One region of the Parabacteroides sp. B2-S-102 genome, then DNA from elsewhere that is predicted to be linked to it. Evidence: riboswitches for the same ligand, from Rfam matches in the RefSeq annotation. Region 1 holds a riboswitch; each other region holds the start of a gene.

Region 1 (3,851 bases):
GGATTTCCAGATAATATTCTGCCATGTAATAGGCTCATTTCCTAAATTCCAGATAATATGCCAAACCGATTGAAGAGGAATAGAGACTGACCCCAACACCAAATTCAAAAAGATTAGAACAAAAATAGCCGTGACAATCGCCAGCATCCATAGGGTATTTGAATGTCTCATCAGTGTTCCTTATTTAAGTCGAGAATAATAGACCGACTCATGATCCGGTAATAAATCCGGATGAAAGATATGAAGCAAATCCGCTAGGACGATCTCCGGTTCTGTCGGCATACTCTCATAAAACGGCGTGTTCTTCATATTACAATAGATAATTCCTTTCTCCCGGAACGCACGGAAATCCTCATAACGAGGATCTTGCTCTTTCAATGCCTCATAGCTGAACGTTCCCGGGAAACTATTCACGATACGCCAATAATCAGCGTCGTCCGCTTGGTTATAGACCGTCTCGAAGTCTAATGTAACACCACCGGATCGCTCATCATCTTTCAAGAAATAATCAGCGCCGGCATCCTTGAAAAGTTGCGCTAAGAAGCTCTTTCCTCCTACGGCATACCAGTTTCCACCCCGTAACTCGCCACTAAAAACGATCGGACGTTTTTTAACCTTACCATCCGCCGTAAGTTCCTTTAATTCATTATACCTCTTCTCGATGGTGGCGAAACGCTCATTGCCATCTTTCTCTATCCCCAACAGCAAGCCTACGAACTTGATCCACTCGGCCTGTCCCAATGGCGTAGTCTCCTTATAACCCAAATGGGGAATCAAGGGAATACCCACGTCTTTCAGCGTCTCATAGCCTCCCCGCTTGAATGGCGATACAAGGATCAAATCAGGATTCATGCTCATGATAACCTCGTTATCGAAATTCCCCTCGATACCGATCTTAGCGGTTTTACCTTCTTTCAGGCGTTCGTTCATCTCTTTATTGAACAAATGCCGTGTACTGGTAATCCCAACGACCCTATCCAAGGCACCCAATTTAATAAAGTTCGATAATTGCAGGGAAGTCATACAGATAACGCTTCGGATAGGAAGCTCTATCACCGTATAATCAGCGGGAATCCCCGTGGGTTTCGCACCTCTTTTCACGAACGCATAATGAAACGTGGTGCTTTCCTCATTTTGAGGATCTTGGATATCAGCCAAGAGATATTGATCCGCATAGGTAAGCTTGAATCCTTGGGCGTATAAAGGCTTAACCTGCTCTTGCGAGAACGCAGATTGCTCTACGGAAGCCGTCTTCCCTATTTCTCCTTTTTCACGGATACCTGAAGTACATGATAAAGTCAATACCGATAAAAGCAAGCATCCACCCGCTATAAACTTATTCATAATCCTTGTTTAATTGACAGTTGATCATTGACAGTTACTCTCGTCCTGCTCCACGGGACAGCAACATTTATTTATGAACCGGCAGGTCTTCTGACTTACTTCCATTCAGGACGCCTTCCCGATTACAAAACCAGTGGCCAAGGTATTGTCCGAATGTTTAAAAGTTCACAGCAGCGTGGTCTGTCCGGGATTCTCACCCGGTTCCCTTTTAATCCGCCTCCCGGAAAAAGAGATAAGCGGAGCCTGTTACAGTGACAAAAGTAGTAAGAATATTTGTATACATCCACAATTTTAAGGACTTTTGCGTTTCAAATAAAAACAGATACACATGAATCATCCTATTCACTTCGTCTCATTAGGTCCCGGTGATCCGGAATTAATTACGCTGAAAGGGCTTAAAACATTACAAAAGGCTGATATTATCTATTGTCCTGCTACACAAGGCAAGCATGGAATCATATCTCGGGCGACGGATATATTGAAAGCTATTGAGGTAGACGAATCCTTGATCCATCCGTTTATTTTGCCAATGAGTAAGGAACGGACAGATGCGTTAAACGCTTATAACAAATTGTTTCTGGATGCCCAAGCTGAATATTTGAAAGGGAAACAAATCGTGATCGTCGCCGAGGGAGACGCTGGTTTTTATTCATCTATACAATATGTATACGATAAATTCGAGGAAACAGGAATCCCGGTAGATCGAATCGCAGGAATTCCGGCATTTATAGCGGCAGGTGCCTTGGCCGGGATACATATCGTAAAACAAGAGGAGCAAATTAACGTAATCCCCGGGACTGCGTCGTTCGATGAACTTTCGGCAAAAATAGAAAATGGAATGATCATCGTCATCATGAAATTACCGGGTTGCCAAGAGGCTATTCATACTTGTATCCGGCAGTATGCGGATAAGGCGGTTTTTCATTATTTCGAGAATGTAGGAACAAGAAAAGAATATTATACTACTGATATCGCCACTATACATTCCAAGGATTTCCCCTATTTCTCCCTACTGATTATCCAACCTCGCTAAAAGAAGAAGGCTGCCCGGAGAGTAACCAAACCCGGACAGCCCATCTTATTACGCTACATGCAATATATGCTTAAGCTGATCGATATGGAAACGAAGTGTATCCATATAAGGTTTCACTGAATTATGGTACATGACCGCTTTTGCGTGCATATCTTCCAACTCGCTTACTTTACGGTTCGCCTCACGCATTTTACAAGCGTTGTAGCGAATACCCGATACATGTCCTTTGATATCCTCGATCGCTTGGTTTCCCCGGTTGAAGATAGACTCTGCTTCTTCCGGAGCGTATACCGTATAGGCTTGGGCAACGTCATCCAGTAACGCCTGTTGATAAGAGCCGGCTATCGGGAGCAATTGATGGATCGCATGATGACATAAAGAATGAACCTCGTTTTGAAGCTTCTTCAATTCTACTTCCCACTTTGATTCACATACTTCATCCAATTGTTTGACTTCCGCTACGACACGACCGCTAAACAATTCCACTACCATCTTTTCCCATGCTTCTGCTACCCACGATTTAGTAGCAAATGTAACCTGACTAAATCTTACTGTTGACATAACCTTAAATTTACATATTATATTGCTAATGTTATTAGTCTCTTATCTGTTTCAATTTATCACACTCTTAGGTTTCTTTTTATCGTTGTGACATCACAAAATTAATCAAATTATTACAGATGAATAATTTTAAAGACTATTTTATAATTCTTTAAAAGTACAACAAGCAAAACGTATGATTTTTGCAAAGCTCACTTTACAAAAAGTTTAATTTCAAGCCTGACAGCTATCACAAAAAGCAAGATCCTCGCCATCTTCGCACAAAAATATCAAAATAACACAATCTTATTATTCCATAAAGGGGGAAAACCTTGTTCCGTATCATTTTGTTATTATAATAAATTAGATTTACTTTGTTCAAACTATATAAACTTACATAAAGCACATGAAATCGGACATTGAGATAGCAAGAGAAACAGACTTGCGTAAAATTAAGGAAGTTGCGACAACGTTAGGTATCCCTCGTGAGGAAGTACAAAATTATGGCAGGTATATTGCCAAGGTTCCTATCCATTTGATCGATAAAAAGCAAATGGACCAGCATAATTTAATTTTAGTGACCGCTATCACTCCCACTAAAGCGGGAATCGGAAAGACTACGGTTTCGATCGGTCTGGCTTTAGGGCTGAATAAAATAGGGAAGAAAGCGGTGGTCGCTTTACGTGAGCCGTCTCTTGGCCCGTGTTTCGGCATGAAAGGTGGTGCTGCCGGAGGTGGATATGCCCAAGTGCTTCCCATGGAAAACATCAACTTGCATTTTACAGGGGATTTTCATGCGGTTACTTCCGCCCACAATATGATTACCGCTTTATTGGATAACTATATTTATCAGACCCGCAACACCTGCGAGGGATTGAAGGAGATCAAATGGAAACGGGTTCTTGACGTAAACGACCGTAGCTTACGTAACATC
Region 2 (3,851 bases), on a different contig from region 1:
GAATCACAAAACGTTCCAACATTTTCCCGTTTATCTGCATTAAATAGATTTGATATCCGGCTAAATGCTCAAAGCGCAACGCTCCATTCTGATAGGAAACCTTTGGGATAACGGGAGCCATAGTCTCATTGCTCACCGGATCAGAAGATTTTTCTACCATATAGGTATCGATCACGTCCAAGCCATTCATGACTTGGATCTCTATCCGATAAGCGTCATCCCTCCCTAGGTTCTTCAGTGGGACGGATATAGTGCCGGAAGTAGCCCGTAAGCCTTTCGTCAGTAGTTCAGTAATGATATTGCCTTCCGCATCCGCTACGTAAGTGCCTATCTTTTTATAACTTCCATTCTCATATCTGTAGACACGAACCTCATAGGAGGTGGCTTCCTCCACTTTAGGGAATGAGATAACCGCCCCGGTCCCTTCAAAATCGATCTCAGGAGTAACCGTCTCCGTTACCGTCACCTCGCAAACAGCGGTATATCCGCCATCTACCGATCGGGCTGTTATTTTCACCACACCGGGCTTGGCACCTGTTACGACCCCATCTTCTACCGTTGCTATACCTGTATCGGAACTACTCCAAGTAACCTGCTTATTATCAGCGTTTACAGGAGAGATACTAGCTGCAAGGATTGCATTTGCTCCTGCTTGTAAACGCAAAGAAGACTTATTGAGAGAAATGGATGTTACGTGTATCACCGGGATCTCGGGTTCATCCCCTCCACCTCCAGAGGGTATTGTCGCTGCGACAAAGACATCTCCGGGCTGAGTTCCTTCTGATGTATTCATATTTCCATTCCAACTCCACGCATCCCAACAACCATCCGTCAATACACGGCTTGTAGCACCTAAACCTGAATAACTAAAATTCGAGGTTTGACTACTTCTCACAAAATAACTCCAATAACCATAATACCAACCGGCTTGCCAATGAATGCCATTGCTACAACTCCAATGGTCATAGTCATAAGATGGATATCCATATCTTTCCGCATTTATCGGGTGATAGATAACCCCGGTTTGTACGCCTTGTCGAATAGCCGCCGCTACGTCCCCCGCCGGATTTTCAGGAAAACCAGTCTGCCCCAACAAAGGATTCGTAATGGGAGGTTCAAATTTGAAAGCATTATTCGGTTCATTCTTGGCCACATCCAAATCATATCGGACGTCCAGATTATCCCCATATCCAATACCATCGATCGTATAACCCATCCAACCCGTATATTGGGTTAATAAAAGAAGTTTCTGATCGGCCTTCGCTATCGCCACGATCATATCGTGTCCGGTAGCCTCGCCATCCCAGCGATATCCCCAAACCATAGCATCCGGTCGATTCCCATCATGCCATTCGATCACTAAAGCGGCTCTCTTGCTGCCGCTTCCTACCCAAAACTGGATGTCGTCAAAAGAAAAGCTGGCGTCAGCCCTTAACTGGGACTTTGTTTTCGCCAGCACATTCGGAGCCGAGGGATGTGGTTGCCCTTGAACCAATCCTTGCGCCGAAAGACCTACTACACACAAAGCCATTACAAAGAAAAGAGATAGAATTTTTCTCATAAGCTTTTATATTAAATGTAAAACTCCAAAAAACGATCAAGAGGGAATATAAAAGAAAGATCAAATAATCATGAATATTTCCATAGTCCGGGAGGTACTAAGTCACGATTCACCCGATCAATCCTTCATGTAAAGCAATATTCACTTCGTATATTTCCCCTTTTTGAATCCTACGCTAAACCCCGGTAGCGTAAAATCGCGGCGGTTATCCGGCATTGGCAGGTCTTCTGACTTACTCCACTTTAGAACTTCCTTCCCGTTCCTTCCGGAAACAGTGGCAATGAGTTGATGTCTAAAGCTTTTTTGGAGCTTACAGCAGCGGGACTGTCCAGGTTTCTCACCTGATTCCCTTTTAATCGCCGTACCCTGAATAAAGTAGGCGAACCAATACGGCAGCAAATTTATAAAAAACAATTCAAAATATACACAATATTATTAAATGCTTTTTTTTGACTATACTGCATATTGTATAAATTAAAAAATAAGGACGAGGGAAATACCGACTACTATCCATAAAAAATGCGGTTACTATCAATAGTAATCCGATTTAATATAGATACCCACATGATCAGTTCGGATGAAAACAGGGGAGATCGATGAGCGTGCTACCGCCAGAGGATTGTCGGAAGCACTAGAGAAATTACGGATCGAAAAGTTTAGCCCTTCCGAGAAATTTATATCTAGTTGTAGAGACGTAATATGCCGCATTAGGGCCCGGTCTCTGAGCTGGATGAAAATTGACTCATACCGAAAAATCATCGAAATAAATCGATAGGTTCTTATTCCTGCCGATAAAACAGTTTTTCATTATCCAACTATTTTCCTTAGGATTCATCATTATAATCGTTTTTCTTTCCGGGAGCAGGTATAAATTGTTTTCGCAATATATAATGAAAGGAATATCAGATATATTGGTTACCTCCAAACACGTATTCCTCATTCGCTTAACCCGGATACAGGCCTTGACCAATGGGGCCAAGTATTTTTCTTCTCCCGCGATTTTCCCATCGAATAACGCGGCCGTACGACCGGCGAACAATGCCTCCCGTATCCTTTTCTCACTTCTTTCTTCCGAGAATACCAGCGTCAGGGGACGTAGTCCTTTCCTGTATATCCCGGAAAGAACACAATGAGCGTCGCTACTTGCCATAAACGCTTTCTTAAAACCGGAACACCATTCTAATGCAATCGGGTAAAAGTCCTTGTAAGACATGACTTCTATACCATCGATCATGTTCTCTTGAATCAGTTTTTCATGTATGGGATATAAAGTGGCCTTATGATTCGGCCAGCCGGGATGATTCCACACAATAAATGCCCCTTGCCTTTTTGCCTCGGCAATAGATTCCACAGGATTTTCTTTCTCCATAAGATTGACATCTTGTACAAACAAGGCGTTTAGGTGTCCCAAGGGCTTGGAACGTGTTATTTCCGCTCCGGGAATCACGATAAAGTCCATGTCGTCAGCGGCTTTTTTAGCGATTTTGTAAGATTCGTTTAAATCTCCTTTCAAAATAACCTTGTTGATCCGGTGCTCGATATGGTCAGTAATCGCTATCGCATCCAATCCCTCCTGCCAAGCCTCATATATCCGGGCATCGGGCCATACCAAGCCGTCGGAGAATACCGTATGGGTATGAAAGTCACATTTTAACGTCTCGTAATTACTGAATCCCGGAATCTCGATCCGGTCTCTTATAAACAAGTGATCGATATGCGTTAGCTCGTAAACATCCTCTTCCTCAGAGGTTTCGTCCGGCAATGCGGGAACTATGAATCTTTTCATGCTTAAAATTGCTCAATAACGGGGTACTAAGATAGAAATAAACAACAAAATTTTCTCATAAGCTAATTAATTTAAAATGTCATTCATATCACATTGTTATAACGATAGGAAGGAGAGCCTTTTGACTCTCCTTCACCTTGTTTCGATATTACTTGATTACGAACTTCCTCGTTATCCGATCATTGCCATTGATGGCAGTGATGATATAAGATCCTTTGGAAAAACTCATCAAACGGCTCTCATTCAAATCGGTCACCTCAAAAGCATCCAATACCGTACCGTTGAATCCTACGATATAGCAACGATAGCCTTCCAGATTATTCAAATGCAGATAGCCGGCGTAATAATAGATACGGGCCTCACCCGCACCTATCGTCTCATTGCTGACCGTCCCGGAAGAGGTAGAGAACGGTTCACTATAGAATGTGCCTACCACCTCTTTCTTTCCGTCTTTCTCTTTAACAGCCGTAATTTTCACGATATAATCAGAATCTTCATCCAAAT
Region 3 (3,851 bases), on a different contig from region 1:
AGGGCAATCGGAATTGTGTAGATAAATTTACATCTACCCCTTTAATATCCACTTCGCCCATATTCATCATCTTCCAAACATACATGGTAGGTAAAGCCACGATCTTATCTTTCACCGTATTATAATATCCATCCGCCGAAATACTGAAATGCCGCAGCCAATCCCCACAGGAAGAACTCCATGTTACCCCTACATTATATTGGGAAGTTTCTTCCGGTTTCAAATTTGTATTTCCCATACGGAGGTAATACAAGTCCGTAAATGTAGGAACCCGGAATATATCTTTGTAAGAGGCACGTATCCGCAAAGTACTTTCCGAGAATGGCCGCCAAGACAAACTTACAGCCGGGGATAAACGCCTCTTATCATCCGGTTTTTCCCCTTGCTCCACTTTATCAGTGATATATGTTCCCAATAAACTAGCGGTAGCCGTGAATCGACTGTTCTTATATTGCACCGCTAGTACTGATTGAGAGGCCATTCGCTTTGGATTAGGGCCGTTCACAAAATTATTGTCCAGCATAGAGCGAGTTAAATCCGTAGTCAACGTCGCCGATACATACTTTATAGGAGTATACAGCAAACCTACAGAGCCATAATACTCATTCTGTGTATTCAAATCGACTTGTTCGCCCGCAGCATATTTATCATTTATATCTAAATAACGAGTAAAAGCATAATTATACTTAGCCATGGCCCGTAGCGTAAATTTCTCATTAAGAACATTCTTATACCCCGATTGCACGAAAAAGTTATTATCCCATAATCGTTCAGAAGTGTTCTTGTTATATAAATTAACAGAACCGGGAAGCCCCCGCTCCGAATCAAAATAGTACGCCTTAAAGGAAAGTTCGCCTCCCCTTCCAAAATCGCCGAATAGATTACCTTCCAAATGGAAAGAATGGATATCGCTATTTCTTCGCTTCTCTCTCGTTTCCAATTCCCCATTAATTAATGTATAGGGATATTGTCCATCCGCACGCACGAAATCACCATGTAAGGATGCGCTCCAACGCTTTCCTAATTTTTGATCATAATGCAGCACAGGATTAAAAAGCCCGAAGGAACCTCCCTTAACCTTAAGATAAGTATGAAACGATTTGTCTTTAAACGTGGGCTTTCCGGTTTGTATATTCAAGGCGCCTGCCGAAGCATACACCCTTGCCGTTTGGAAAATGTCATCCGACTGCCCGATTGACAAGGAAACCATCTCCACATTATCCAACGAGAAACGGCTGATATCGACTTGCCCGCTTTGCGCGTCCGTAATCGTCACCCCATCGTAACTGACGGCGGTATGCTTCGCCCCCAAGCTACGTACCGAGACCGTTTTCAATCCTCCGATCCCCCCATAATCCTGTACCGTAACTCCCGAGAAGCGTTTCACGGCCTCGGATAGGTCTTGTACTCCCAAGCGATCGATTCCCGCCCGGTCCATAATTTGCAAAGGCGTACCTTCACGGGTGACCGACGGACGTACCTTCTCCACCACTTCCACCCCGGAAAGCTCGTGATAGGCCGTCGTATCGATCTGTTGACCGTAAGCGACACCCAAAGAGAATAACCATGCGCTAAAAACGCATAGGCATCTTATAAGATATAAATCTCGCATAGCAACATTTAGATTTACCAACGTCTTCACCCGAAACGTCGCATAACAAAATCATGGCAGGTTTTCTGGCTCGTCCACCCTCTGTCGGCTACCTTCCCGCCTATCCGATAGGCAGTGGCAACAAGATTTGCCGGGGCTCCAAGGACTTACAGCTACGGGTACAGCTCCGGACTCGCACCGGATTCCCTTTTACTGATTATTATCGGAATCGATAACATCTACACCTTGATTGGCCGCAAAGATACATGTTTACTTTTTGATTAGCAACAAAAAAGCCCCCCGGCGAATCACTTCGGCGGAAGGCTAGGGAGTTTACACTTTTCTAAACATTACTAACAACAAAATATTTATTCTATGTATAAAAGAATAATATCATTAACTGTGCGGTCAACACACGCAAAAACATGGTCAATGGATAAACCGTCGCATATCCAACCGCCGGCGCATCATTTCCTGCCGCCATATTGGAATAGGCTAACGCAGGAGGATCGGTCGTACTTCCCGCAATCAATCCCATCAACGTAAAATAATTCAGTTTATAAAAATACCTTCCCACACAACCGATAATCAGTAGAGGCAATAACGTTATTATAAAACCATAACCGATCCAAGCTACACCACCCTTATTGACTATCGTATCGACAAAACCTTCACCCGCACTCAATCCCACGCAGGCGAGAAACAACGTGATTCCTAATTCCCTCAATAGTAAATTAGAACTTTGCGTGGTATAAGTAACCAATTTATAACGATAACCGAACCGGCTTATCAATATCGCAACGATCAACGGACCTCCCGCTAATCCTAATTTCACCGGTTGAGGAATACCCGGAAAACTAATAGGAAGACTTCCCACGATAATACCCAAAACTATACCAACAAAAATAGTCACCAAATTAGGTTCATTCAAGCGTTTCATTGAATTACCCAGCGTCTCGGCAACTTTCTCCACCGCCAATTCACTACCGACCACTGTCACCCGGTCGCCTATTTGCAAGACCAGATTAGGAGTAGCTACCAACTCCAGCCCCGCACGATTGATCCGAGTCACGTTAATTCCATGTAAACGGCGTAACTGCAAAGCCCCTAATTGCTTACCGTTGATTTCAGACCGGGTAACCAAAATACGCCGGCTGATAAACTGGCTTTCCGCCGGAATCCATTGCTTACGATCCATCTGTATTTCTTGACCGATAAAAGTCTTTATCGCCTCCACGTCATGCTCTGCGGTAATAACAAAAATCTTATCATCCCCATTCAATACCGTGTTCCCCGCCACGATCTCTATCCGATTCGTATCGTTACGTAAAATACGGGAAATAACAAATTCACGGTGTTCCAACAATTTAGATAGCTCACTTACGCTACGACCAAAAATCGCCGGATTCTTCACCACCAAAGAGATAGGTACAGCCTCTCCTCCCGATTCCGTATCCGTCTCTTCTTCCAATTGTTCCGTCTCCTTCGCAAAAGAGATACGGAAAACATAACGGATAAAAATCATCGACAAGATAATGCCGATCACACCTAACGGATAGGCAACCGCATATCCTAAAGCGATCGTTTCATCCGAGATCCCCGTCATATCTGAATAAGCCTGTTGAGCAGCGCCCAATCCCGGTGTATTCGTCACTGCTCCGGATAAGATACCTACCATTGTCGGTATAGGAATGCCTGTAATATAATGTATAATCAAGGCAGTAATCACCCCTAGAAAAACAATACCGCAAGCAAGCATATTCAACGTGATCCCTCCCTTTCGAAACGAAGAGAAAAATCCGGGGCCTACTTGCATACCTACCGAGTAAACAAATAAGATCAAACCAAACTCTCTAAAAAAATGAACGACCGACGGATTCGCCGTAAAACCGAAATGCCCGAGAAAGATCCCGACAAACAGTACCATGGTAATCCCTAAAGAGATACCGAATAGCTTCAGTTTACCAAGCTGGATCCCCAGAGCGATCACAACGGATAACAAAAGGATAGAATGCCCTACCCCTTCTCCCCATAACAATTCATTAATCCATTCCATATCTATTCATGTATATATTAATTTAAGATAAAAAAGTACCTCTGGCGAATCACTTCGGCAGAGATACACATATTGAACATTTAGTATCCCAGTTTAATCTGGCATCCATTCTAACAACATTTACTAATATATTTTCTATTTCTTATGCTGATAATTTAGACAAACTTTCCTCTTCCGGCAAAAGGGTTACCGGCCATTCAAATG
Region 4 (3,851 bases), on a different contig from region 1:
CTTGTTCCATTGCAAGTCGTAAGAAGCAGAGACATCCCAGTTCGAGAGGATGGAGTAGACATTAGCGGAAGATAGGTAAATCTCCCGTTGCTTATACAGGTTATCTACATGAATCAGCTTGTCGTCGTTGTTCACATAATGCGTACGGTAGAAAGCGTATTTCGCATTGACCTGTGTCTTGAATTTACTATTGATTTCTTTGATATAGGAGCCTTGCATGAAAGAGTTCGTATCCCATACTCGTTCGCCGCGTCGCCATACGTTGTTTACGATAGCCCCCGGGATACCTCGTTCGGAATTGTAGTTGTAGAACTTAAGATTCCAAGTACCGTCGCTCATCTTGCCATACAATCCGGCCTCTAGGCGGGTGGCGTTGATATCCCCGTTTTCCCGGACGGCGGTCGTATCGTAAGCGATCTCTCCGGCAGGGTTGATACGGCGGTAACGAAATTTGTATTTACCGCTTCCGCTTAACCATTCGGCGCTGAAAGAGGCGGCTATGTTTTCTGATATCTTATATTCAAACAGCGCCGAGGGGTTGATAACGTCGAAAGAACCGACTTTCATCGTGGCACGGATATTCGTTGTTTTTCCATCTTCGAAACGAGGACGACGAGAACGCAGATAAAGCGTACCGGCCGCACCGAAATCTTTTGCGGATTGGAAAATATCGCTCTTCTGGCCATTGTATAAAGAAATCTCCTCGATATTGTCTAAGGAATACATTCCAAGGTCTACTTGTCCGTTTTGCGCGTTGCTTAATTCGATGCCGTCGTAGAAAACACCCATGTGGTTCGTTCCCATACTTCGGATATTTACTGTCTTGATACCTCCTACGCCCCCATAGTCTTTCAATTGGACACCCGAGAAGTAGCGTAAAGCATCCGCTACCGTGTGACTGTTCAAATTTTGTAATTCTTTCCCCGATAGTTTTTGGGAAGGAATTACCTCTTTAAAGCTGAAACTCCGGGCCGTGACCGTAACTTCGTCCAAGTGTTGGATAGAGTCGAGTTTGCTTTGTCCATGGGACATACCTATCGCCAGCATCGATAATACGCAAGCGAGGTATCCCTTTCTAGCAAAGGATAACACCATTATTTAAAACCTGTTTAGAAAATGATTCGTACCAAGCCGCTCTGTCCTCGCGAACGACTTCTCCCTAACTGGCAGGTCTTCTGACTGACTCCCATCCCGAAAGCCTTCCCGATATATATCCTTATATACCAGTGGCGAAAGTGTTTCCGGAATGTTTGAAATAGAGCTTCACAGCAACGGGACTGTTCAGGAATTACACCTGATTCCCATTTAATCCGTAACCCCGGTTGGGTGAAACGGAACCAATTCGGGACAAAGGTATGAAATCTTGTTAATATCCGGGTTATAATTGGAGAATTTCCTTAAATGAAAGGGTTGTACTTGTATGTTACGATTTCCTTTTTATTTAAAGAAGCTTGTACGTCAATTAACCGTTGGTTGCTGCTTCCCCGGAATAAAAGGCTCTCATCCCGAAGGGTTTGTTTGTAGCGGCCATCTACCAATACGTCGATATAGGATAATAAGGCGGCTTGTGCCGGGTTCTTTATCAGGTCCTCGAATTTATATCCCGTGTAGCACCAGATCGTCTTTTGGCTTTTTTCCTTGATCGCCTTGGCTACCTCGGTGAAGCCTTCCGGCTGGAACATGGGATCTCCACCACTGAAGGTGACGTTGGCGAACTCGTCAGCCAGCACTTTCTCCACGATCTCTTCCGTTCTTACTTTCTTCCCTTTATGGATGTCCCATGATTCGGGGTTGTGGCAACCCGGGCATTTGTTCGGGCAACCCGCCGCATAGATGGCGGTCCGGAATCCCGGACCGTCTACGGTGGTATCTTCGATGATATCTATGATAGACAACATGGTAATTGAAAATTGACAATTGACAATTGAAAATTAGTTGTGGGTGATGCGGTCGTTCAGCTCGGATAGCTTGGCGTTGTTCCAACGGTCGGTGGTTCCTACCAAGTAACCGGTGATACGTTGAAGTTTGTCCAAGTGTTTGCTGCCGCATTTCGGGCAGGCTTCCAGATTCGGGGTGGAGTTCTCGTAGCCGCAATCCAGGCAACGGTTACGATTATGGTTTACGGAACCGTATCCGATATTGTATTTATCCATCATATCCACGACACGCATGATCGCTTCGGGGTTATGGGTAGCGTCGCCATCCATCTCTACGTAAAAGATATGGCCACCACGAGTCAAATCATGATAAGGAGCTTCCACTTCGGCTTTATGACGGGCACTGCACTTATAATATACCGGGACGTGATTAGAGTTCGTATAATAATCCCGATCCGTGATACCGGGGAGCGATCCGAACTTCTTACGATCTTTTCCCGTGAACTTGCCGGACAAGCCTTCAGCCGGAGTTGCCAGTACGCTATAATTGTGTTGGTATTGCTCCGAGAATTGGTTGGCGCGATCCCGGATATACGTAACGATCCTTATGCCTAAGGCTTGCGAATCCTCATCTTCGCCATGATGCTTCCCGGTAAGGGCTACCAAGCATTCGGCCAGTCCGATAAAGCCGATACCCAAGGTGCCTTGGTTGATAACGGAGGCTATCGAATCGTTGGGTTTCAACTTCTCCGAGCCTAACCACAAGGAAGACATCAACAACGGGAATTGCTTCGCGTAAGCGGTTTTCTGGAACTCCATACGCTCATGCAACTGACGAGCCGTAAGTTCCAGCATATGATCCAGTTTAGCGAAAAATAGGGCGATACGCTCTTCCTTATTCTCCACTTGCATGCACTCGATAGCCAATCGCACGATATTGATCGTCGAGAAAGAGAGATTACCTCGTCCGATAGAAGTCTTCGGTCCGAAACGATTCTCGAATACACGAGTACGGCATCCCATGGTCGCTACCTCGTGGATATAGCGCTGAGGATCGTCCGCTTTCCAATCCTCGCTTTGGTTGAAGGTCGCGTCGAGATTCAAGAAGTTCGGGAAGAAACGACGGGCGGTGACCTTGCAGGCCAATTGGTAAAGATCGTAGTTGCGGTCTTCCGGCAGATAGCTTACGCCTCGTTTCTTTTTCCATATCTGGATCGGGAAGATAGCGGTCTCGCCGTTACCTACGCCTCTGTAAGTACTTTTTAATAACTCCCGGATGATGCAACGACCTTCCGCCGAGGTGTCGGTCCCATAATTGATGGAGCTGAATACCACTTGGTTGCCTCCACGGGAATGGATCGTGTTCATATTATGGATAAAAGCCTCCATCGATTGGTGTACACGGCTTACCGTGCGGTTGATGGCATGTTGTATAACCCGTCTATCACCGCTTAATCCATCCAAGGTCTGTGTCAGGTAATCGTCGATAGGCTTATTATATAAGTGGGAGAAATCCTGCCCGTATAAATCCTCTAAGGTCTTTACTTCCTCGATAAAGCTATTACGTACGTAAGGTGCTAGGTAGAAATCGAACGCCGGTATCGCCTGTCCGCCATGCATCTCGTTTTGGGCGGTCTCCAGAGAGATACAGCCAAGGATACTAGCGGTTTCGATTCGTTTAGCCGGACGTGATTCGCCATGACCGGCGGAGAACCCGTATTTCAAGATGCGATCCAACGGGTGTTGTACGCAGGTCAAGCTTTTAGTCGGATAATAATCTTTATCATGAATATGGAGGTAGTTGTTAGATACGGCTTCCTTGACCTCTTCGCTCAATAAATAGTCATCGACAAACGGCTTGGTGGTCTCGCTGGAGAATTTCATCATCATGCCGGCGGGTGTATCGGCGTTCATATTCGCGTTCTCACGGGTGATGTCGTTGGATTTGATATTGATAATCTCCAAGAACATATC

What was found. Region 1 has a riboswitch for cobalamin ahead of NBH07_RS18550 (ABC transporter substrate-binding protein). Riboswitches for the same ligand answer to the same signal wherever they lie in the genome.
Region 2: another riboswitch for cobalamin. It lies ahead of NBH07_RS20930 (Ig-like domain-containing protein); the one in region 1 lies ahead of NBH07_RS18550 (ABC transporter substrate-binding protein).
Region 3: another riboswitch for cobalamin. It lies ahead of NBH07_RS15585 (TonB-dependent receptor plug domain-containing protein); the one in region 1 lies ahead of NBH07_RS18550 (ABC transporter substrate-binding protein).
Region 4: another riboswitch for cobalamin. It lies ahead of NBH07_RS15510 (TonB-dependent receptor); the one in region 1 lies ahead of NBH07_RS18550 (ABC transporter substrate-binding protein).

The regions. Positions count from the first base shown of each region.
Region 1 covers NZ_JAMOKM010000019.1:63,246-67,096, forward strand. Annotated here, with positions in the region: gene NBH07_RS18545 (iron chelate uptake ABC transporter family permease subunit) at 1-171, opposite strand, end outside; gene NBH07_RS18550 (ABC transporter substrate-binding protein) at 181-1,344, opposite strand; cobalamin riboswitch at 1,408-1,606, opposite strand; gene NBH07_RS18555 (precorrin-2 C(20)-methyltransferase) at 1,673-2,377, shown strand; gene NBH07_RS18560 (hypothetical protein) at 2,426-2,938, opposite strand; gene NBH07_RS18565 (formate--tetrahydrofolate ligase) at 3,324-3,851, shown strand, end outside.
Region 2 covers NZ_JAMOKM010000027.1:51,974-55,824, reverse strand. Annotated here, with positions in the region: gene NBH07_RS20930 (Ig-like domain-containing protein) at 1-1,561, opposite strand, end outside; cobalamin riboswitch at 1,762-1,965, opposite strand; gene NBH07_RS20925 (PHP domain-containing protein) at 2,304-3,347, opposite strand; gene NBH07_RS20920 (DUF5074 domain-containing protein) at 3,496-3,851, opposite strand, start outside.
Region 3 covers NZ_JAMOKM010000013.1:38,405-42,255, reverse strand. Annotated here, with positions in the region: gene NBH07_RS15585 (TonB-dependent receptor plug domain-containing protein) at 1-1,612, opposite strand, end outside; cobalamin riboswitch at 1,651-1,855, opposite strand; gene NBH07_RS15580 (putative transporter) at 1,965-3,647, opposite strand.
Region 4 covers NZ_JAMOKM010000013.1:19,794-23,644, forward strand. Annotated here, with positions in the region: gene NBH07_RS15510 (TonB-dependent receptor) at 1-1,095, opposite strand, end outside; cobalamin riboswitch at 1,149-1,357, opposite strand; gene nrdG (anaerobic ribonucleoside-triphosphate reductase activating protein) at 1,398-1,898, opposite strand; gene NBH07_RS15520 (anaerobic ribonucleoside triphosphate reductase) at 1,932-3,851, opposite strand, start outside.